2 regions of the Leucogemmata humicola genome follow, and region 1 is predicted to be linked to the other one. Evidence: riboswitches for the same ligand, from Rfam matches in the RefSeq annotation. Region 1 holds a riboswitch; the other holds the start of a gene.

Region 1 (3,407 bases):
GGTTGGAGCTGTGGACGACGCCGGCATGGTCCTGCGGACTGCGGACGTTGGACGGATCCTTCCACGTGAGCCACGGATGGCCCGTCTCGAAGACCATTGCGAGCATTTTGCGCCAAAGCGTCAGAGCTTCGACACGCTTCGACGACGGTAGCTCGCCCGCTTCCGCCTGAGCTTCATATGCTCTGTATTTATCGCGGAAGGCTGCACCGTAGGAGTCGTGCAAATCGGGCGCGTCGCTCGGGCTGAACAGCGTCCAGTGCGCGTTGTCTCGCACGCGCTCCATGAATAGATCGGGGATCCAGTGCGCGAGGTGCATGTCGTGCGTGCGCCTGCGATCGTCGCCCGTGTTCTTGCGCAGCTCGACGAACTCCTCGATATCGAGATGCCACGTCTCGAGGTATGCGCACGTCGCGCCCTGTCGTTTGCCGCCTTGATTGACCGCAATCGCGGTGTCGTTCGCGACCTTGAGGAATGGAATCACGCCCTGACTCGGGCCGCCGGTGCCGTGAATCAAACTTCCGAGCGCGCGGACGTTCGTCCAATCGTTGCCGAGCCCGCCGCTCCATTTCGATAGCAGTGCGTTGTCGCGGATCGCCTTGAAGATGTCGCCGAGGTCGTCCTGCACCGATGTGAGGAAGCAGGACGACAGCTGTGGATGACGCGTACCGGCATTGAACAATGTCGGCGTTGAACTGCAGAACGCGAAACTCGATAGTACACGATAGAACTCGATTGCGCGGTCGGTGCGCTCCGATTCCTGTTCGCCGAGTGCGAGCCCCATGGCGACGCGCATCCAGAACCACTGAGGCAGCTCGTAGTGGCGACCGTCGTGCTGGAGGAGATAGCGGTCGTACAGCGTTTGCGCGCCGATGAATTCAAAGGCAAAGTCGCGAGTGGCGTCGATCGTCGACGCGATCCGTGCCAGGTCGTACGATGCGAGCCGTTCGTCGAGGCGGCCGACGGTGATGCCGTGCGTGAGGTACACTGCGAATTGCGTTCGATACAGCGTGCGCATTTCGCCATAGGTCACCGAGCGGCCCATTACTTCGCCGTAGAGATTTCCCAGAAGCAGCCGCGCGGCGAGTGTCGCGTATTCGGGCGCCTGTTCGATACGCGCACGTGCGGCCAGAATGGCTGATGTGCCGACTTCGGTGCGTGTAACGCCGTGGTACGAAGAGGCGAGCGCTTCGTCTGCGACGACGACAGGATCGACTGCTGGCGTGAGACCATACGCCGCCTCGGCGATGAGTCCTCGCAGGACTGAGCCTTCGAGGAACGACTCGCGTCCGTCCAACTCGCGAATGCGAAGTCGGGGACCACGACGTCGCTCAGCGCGCGCTTCGCGATAGAGGATGTAGCGGCGCGCGACGGCGTAGTGGCCGCCGTCCATCAGTGCGCGCTCGACTTCATCTTGGATGGTCTCGATCGCGAGCGCGGTTTCGTGTGGATGCGTCGCGAGGACGAGCTCGACGGCGTCAGTCACACGCTCGATGTCGTCGAAGTAGCGCGTGTCGAACGCATCGGGGTAGGGAACTTTCGCTTCCGCGCGGAACGCCATCTCGATGGCGTGGGCAATGCGCGATCGGTCGTACGAGACGGTCCGGCCGTCGCGTTTGACAACGCGAGCAAGGGCTGAGGAAGGAGCGTTGGGTGCGCGGGTCGGGTCGTCCGCCGATATCACAGTTTCCATATGTCCTCCGGCGTCGTGACCCTATGATCCGCCGAAGGAACGCTGGGCACCGAAGGCCTCGAGACGGTTCTAGGGAACCGGAGGCCACGCGCGGCGACCACGCCCCTTCACGCGAAGGACGTCGTCACGACAATTGGCTCGCGGGTGGGCATTCGGGCTTGGCAGAAGTGCCTTACCGTTGCGCGACAGCGCCGGATTTTCACCGGACTTTCCCCGTGTTTGAAGCCGGCTACGACAGCCGGCCCCGCGAACATCTCATCGAGTAGTGCGAGGCAATCATACGTGAGTCCGAGCAAGCGAGCAAGGTCGCGCGCGGGCCGGGCGGATCCTCGCCCAGCGCGTGAATAATCCCGATTGAAATACTCGGCATTACGGCTACGTTGCCGTCCAAGCCCAGCCGTTCCTTCAATTCGATAACGCTAAAATGAACAAGCGCAAAACCGTCCTCGCCTTCGCTTCACCCGTTCTGCTGTCCATCGCCGCTGCGTGCTCGAGCAGCACCGACAGCCCGACGGATCCAGGCGCCGCGTATACGTCGATTCAGCTGAACACCTCTTCGGCCACCGCCTACTTCACGCTTGGCGCGACCGCATCGGTCGTCACGGTGGGTGATCCGACGTCGTCGACGGCATGGGATCTCGCATTCACGCCGGAGCCCGGAGTTGCGGTGAACGGCGGTGCGAGCGGTCCGGGCGGAGTTACCGCATACTGTCTCTGCACCAACTCGAAGCTGACGCTCGCACAAGTCGAAGCGCTCACGTCGACATCGGGTACCGATGCGTTCGGAGCAGTAACCGCTGCAACTATTCCCGGCGAGTCGTCGTTTCAGCTCGACGCATCTTCCCAGGCGATCAGCAATTGGTACGACTACAACGCAACCACGCACGCCGTGACGCCGAGTGCGAATGTGTGGGGCGTTCGACTCGCGTCGACGAGTGGCGCGTACGCAAAATTCCACGTGAAGACGCTGTCGGCACCCGGCCAGTCGAACGCGGGTCCCGTGACGATCGAATGGGCGGTTCAGCCGTCGGCAACCGGCGCGTTGGCCGCAAATCAACAGGCGACGGTCGATCTCACCAGCGGCGGCAAAGTCTACGTGAACCTCACAACCGGAGCGACGTCCACGTCGTCATCGGCGGCGTGGGACGTTGCGTTGCAGGGTTACACGATCACGGTCAACGGTGGAGCGAGCGGAACGGGGAACGTTGGTGCGGTGTTGCTCGTGCCGTCGACATTCTACACGTCGTACGCCGCAATCACTGCGATTCCCGTCGGTGCGACCGGAATTCCGTCGACGGCATTCACGAGCGATGGAGCGGGCGGGGCATTCCTCGCATCCGCGCCCTACCGCTATGACGCCACGTCGCACCAAGTGTATCCCACCTATGACGTTTACTTGGTCAAGCGCGGCTCGGCGGTGTACAAGGTCCAAGTCACGGGCTATTACAACAGCGCCGGTGCGTTCGGAACCATCACGCTGCGCTACGCGAAGATTGCTGGCTGATCCCGCCGGCCATTCTCAGACCACCGCGAAGTCGAAATGACCTCGCGGTGACCCGCCCGAAGGTGCCGGCTCTGACCGACGCAGACCTCAGACCTCGACTTTCGTGAGGCCGGGCAGCTTGGGTCCGCGATTGTCGCCTGACGAGCGCCCGCGCGCGTGTCGCCAAAGCCACGGCAGGAAGTAGTCGCGCTGCCACCGGAACTCGGCGACTAT
Region 2 (3,407 bases), 270 kb from region 1:
CGCCGCGCCTGCGAGCGCGGAGCAGGGCAGGAGCGCGCGGTTGTCCCCGCCCCACACGAGTCGCACGGCGTGCGGCACCACGAGTCCCACGAACCCGATCGTGCCGCTCACTGACACCGACGCGGCCGTCAGCAGCGTCGCCGTCCCGAAGGCAATGAGCTTCGTTCGCTCGACCGACGTTCCGAGATACGCAGCTGTCGGCTCACCAATCGCCAGCAAATTGAGCGGACGCGCGAGTGAAAACAGAACAGCCAGCGCGGGAACGAGGCATGTCGCAAGAATTCCGACACTTCGCCACGACGCGTTGGCGTGGCTTCCCATCATCCAGAAGATCGCCGAACGCACCGCCTCGGTATCGGCGAACGTGAGCACGAGCCAGATCACCGCGACGAGAAACGCGCTCACCACGACGCCAGCAAGCAATAGCACGCGGGTATCGAGCGTGCGACCAACGCTGAATGCGATTCGAAACACGAGCAGCATCGACAACACAGCACCCGCGAATGCGGCAAGCGGCAACGCCCAGACAAAGCGCAGCGACCACCCTGTCACGACGGTGATGACCGCTCCCATCGCCGCGCCGCTCGACACACCAAGGATGTACGGCTCGGCCAACGGATTGCGCAGGAGCGCCTGAAACGTTGCACCGCTCACCGCGAGTGCTGCGCCGGCGAGGGCGGCCTGCAGCGCGCGTGGCATTCGCAGCGCGCGAATGATCGTGATGGTCGTCGGATCGCCGCGACCGAAAATGGCGTCAATCAGCGCGCCGTTGCTCGTCGCCACGGCGCCCAGTCGTACGGCGGCAAACAGCGCCACGACGACTAGGACGCTGAGCACTGCCAGGCGCAGAGACAGCGGCCAGGCAAGGCGCGCACGAACACTCACCGTCGAACTCCGGCCGCCTGCGTCGAGTCGACGCCGGCAACTTCCGGATGCAGTGCGCGTCGCAAAACGAGTGATGCTGCCGCGATACTCGGACTCGGACGGCTCATCAAATCAGCCGGCACCGTAACGACGCGGCCCGTGCGCACTGCGCGAAGGTCGCGCCAGCCCGCCATCGCGCGGAAGCGATCGAGCGAATTGGTTTTGAATTCTCCAACAGGCACAACGAGGATGTCGGGATCGCGGCGGACGATCTCCTCCATCGCCACATTCGGCCAATTCGCCGCAGCGTCGGCGAAGATCGAACGTCCGCCGGCGAGTGAGATCAGTTGCCCGATGAACGTCTGCGGGCCTGCAGTCATCGGCGGGTCGTTGTACACGACATACAGCACGCTCGGCGCAGGGCGATTGCTCACCGAGGTACGAACACTGTCGAGCGTAGCACGAACCGACGTCGCGACTGCCGTCGCCGCGGAATCGTGACCGCTGAGTCGTCCGATGCTGCTGATTCCGTGGAAAATGTCCGTCGTGTCTTGCGTGCGAAGAATGAACACTGGAATGCCGAGCGCGGTGAGCTTCTCGCGCACCTGCTGACGCTTGTCGCTCTCCCACGAGATCACGAGATCCGGATGGAGATTGACCATTGCCTCAACACTCGGATCCACTCCGCCGCCGACCGACGGCAAGTTGGCAACTTCGGGTGCCACATCGTATCGCGTTCGCGCGACGATTTGTGTCGTCGCACCGATCGCGATGAGTGTTTCCGTCGCGCTTGGGATGAGCGAGATGACGCGCTGCGCTGGCTTCGCCAATCGAATCGTGAAGCCGGCGTCGTCTTTGACTTCGATCGCGGAATGTGCCGCGGAATCGATGCGCGCGTCGCGCGTGGCATCCCGCGAGCAGGCGGTCGAAAGCAGCGCGATGGCGCCGCAGATCGCGATCGATCGTTTTACATCGATGCCCAAAAACACGAAACCCGTCCTAGCGCAGTGAGCGGCGGGACGGGGGCTGAAGGCGGCACGAAGCGCGAGAGGCAAAGGCGCGGCGGACCGGCGATCGACCCCGCGCCCCTCCCTCGAGGGACCTAATGCGGGAACGAACGGGCCGGTCTCCTGGCTCGAGGCGGATCGGCTCTCCCTTCCCAGCGCCAAAGCGCCAGTGGGTGGTGCATGAAGCCGACCTGACCCGCCGATCCGACGCTCTGATGAGCGGCGCATCGACAGGACCTCTGACAGTGGCGGGGCCGCGCCGGATTCACACCGGCTTCCTACTGCATGGCCCGTTCAGTTCAGTTGTGCTCGAAACACTATCACGCTGAAGCCGCTTCGCGCAAGTCGCTGGAAACATCCCACGGCCCTTGCGCGCAGCGCGTTCCGCGGTGACACTGCGCGCGTGTCCGAGCCGAAACTGAACGCGCGCGTGCTGATGGTACAGGGCACGTCGTCGCATGCCGGGAAATCGACGCTGGTGGCTGCGCTCTGCCGAATCTTCGCGCGCGCTGGCTTTCGCGTTGCGCCATTCAAGGCGCAAAACATGTCGAACAATGCTGCGGTGACGCTGGGCGGCGGAGAAGTTGGACGCGCGCAGGCCATGCAGGCTACAGCTGCTGGTGTGCCGGTGACGGTGGACATGAACCCCGTGTTGCTCAAGCCACAGAGCGATCGCACGTCGCAGGTCGTCGTGCTTGGACGCGTTCATCACACGTCGAACGCGCGTGAGTACTACGATCGCACCGCAGAGCTCTGGCCCGTTGTCACGGCGGCGCTCGACCGCCTACGCGCCGAGTATGACGTCGTCGTCATCGAAGGCGCCGGAAGTCCGGCCGAGATCAATCTCGAGCGATACGACATCGTCAACATGCGCGTCGCCCGCTACGCCAATGCACCGGTGGTGATTGTCGGCGATATCGATCGCGGTGGCGTCTTCGCCTCGCTCTTCGGCACGGTGGCGCTCCTCCCGGAATCGGACCGCGCGCTGATTCGCGGTTTCATCATCAACAAGTTCCGCGGCGATCCGTCGCTCCTCGACCCCGGCTTCGATACGCTGCTCGAGCGCACAGGTGTCCCGACACTCGGCGTTCTTCCGTATCTCGATCTCTCGCGGCTTCCGGCCGAGGATGCCGTTGAATGGGATTCGCTCGGCCGGAATGCCAATGAGCAAACGCTCATCGATGTCGCCGTCATGCGACTGCCGCGCGTCGCGAACCTCGACGAATTTCAGGCCCTCGCCTGCGAACCCGGCGTCGCCATGCGCTTCGTCGCCGACCCGAACGAGCTCGGCAGTCCGGATCTGATAATCATCCCCGGCACCAAGTCCACTGTCGCCGATCTCGCATGGCTCCGCGAGCGAGGTCTTGCCGATGCGATTCTCTCGAAGCGCGCCGCGGGCACCCCAGTGCTCGGAATCTGTGGAGGGTTCCAGATGCTCGGCACCCGCGTCATCGACGAGGGCGGCGTGGAAGCACGCGCGTCGGTCGACGCGCTTGGCCTTTTGCCGATGACAACGGTGTTTGCCCCCGAGAAGGT

The links. Region 1 has a riboswitch for cobalamin ahead of AC6H4Z_RS15455 (ribonucleoside-diphosphate reductase subunit alpha). Riboswitches for the same ligand answer to the same signal wherever they lie in the genome.
Region 2: it holds a riboswitch for cobalamin, as region 1 does, so the genes downstream of both, AC6H4Z_RS14300 (ABC transporter substrate-binding protein) here and AC6H4Z_RS15455 (ribonucleoside-diphosphate reductase subunit alpha) in region 1, are expected to answer to the same signal.

Annotation. Positions count from the first base shown of each region.
Region 1 covers NZ_AP040875.1:3,648,206-3,651,612, reverse strand. Annotated here, with positions in the region: gene AC6H4Z_RS15455 (ribonucleoside-diphosphate reductase subunit alpha) at 1-1,690, opposite strand, end outside; cobalamin riboswitch at 1,817-1,953, opposite strand; gene AC6H4Z_RS15450 (HmuY family protein) at 2,115-3,194, shown strand; gene AC6H4Z_RS15445 (SGNH/GDSL hydrolase family protein) at 3,282-3,407, opposite strand, start outside.
Region 2 covers NZ_AP040875.1:3,381,770-3,385,176, reverse strand. Annotated here, with positions in the region: gene AC6H4Z_RS14305 (FecCD family ABC transporter permease) at 1-885, opposite strand, end outside; gene AC6H4Z_RS14300 (ABC transporter substrate-binding protein) at 882-1,853, opposite strand; cobalamin riboswitch at 1,968-2,180, opposite strand; gene AC6H4Z_RS14295 (cobyric acid synthase) at 2,308-3,407, shown strand, end outside.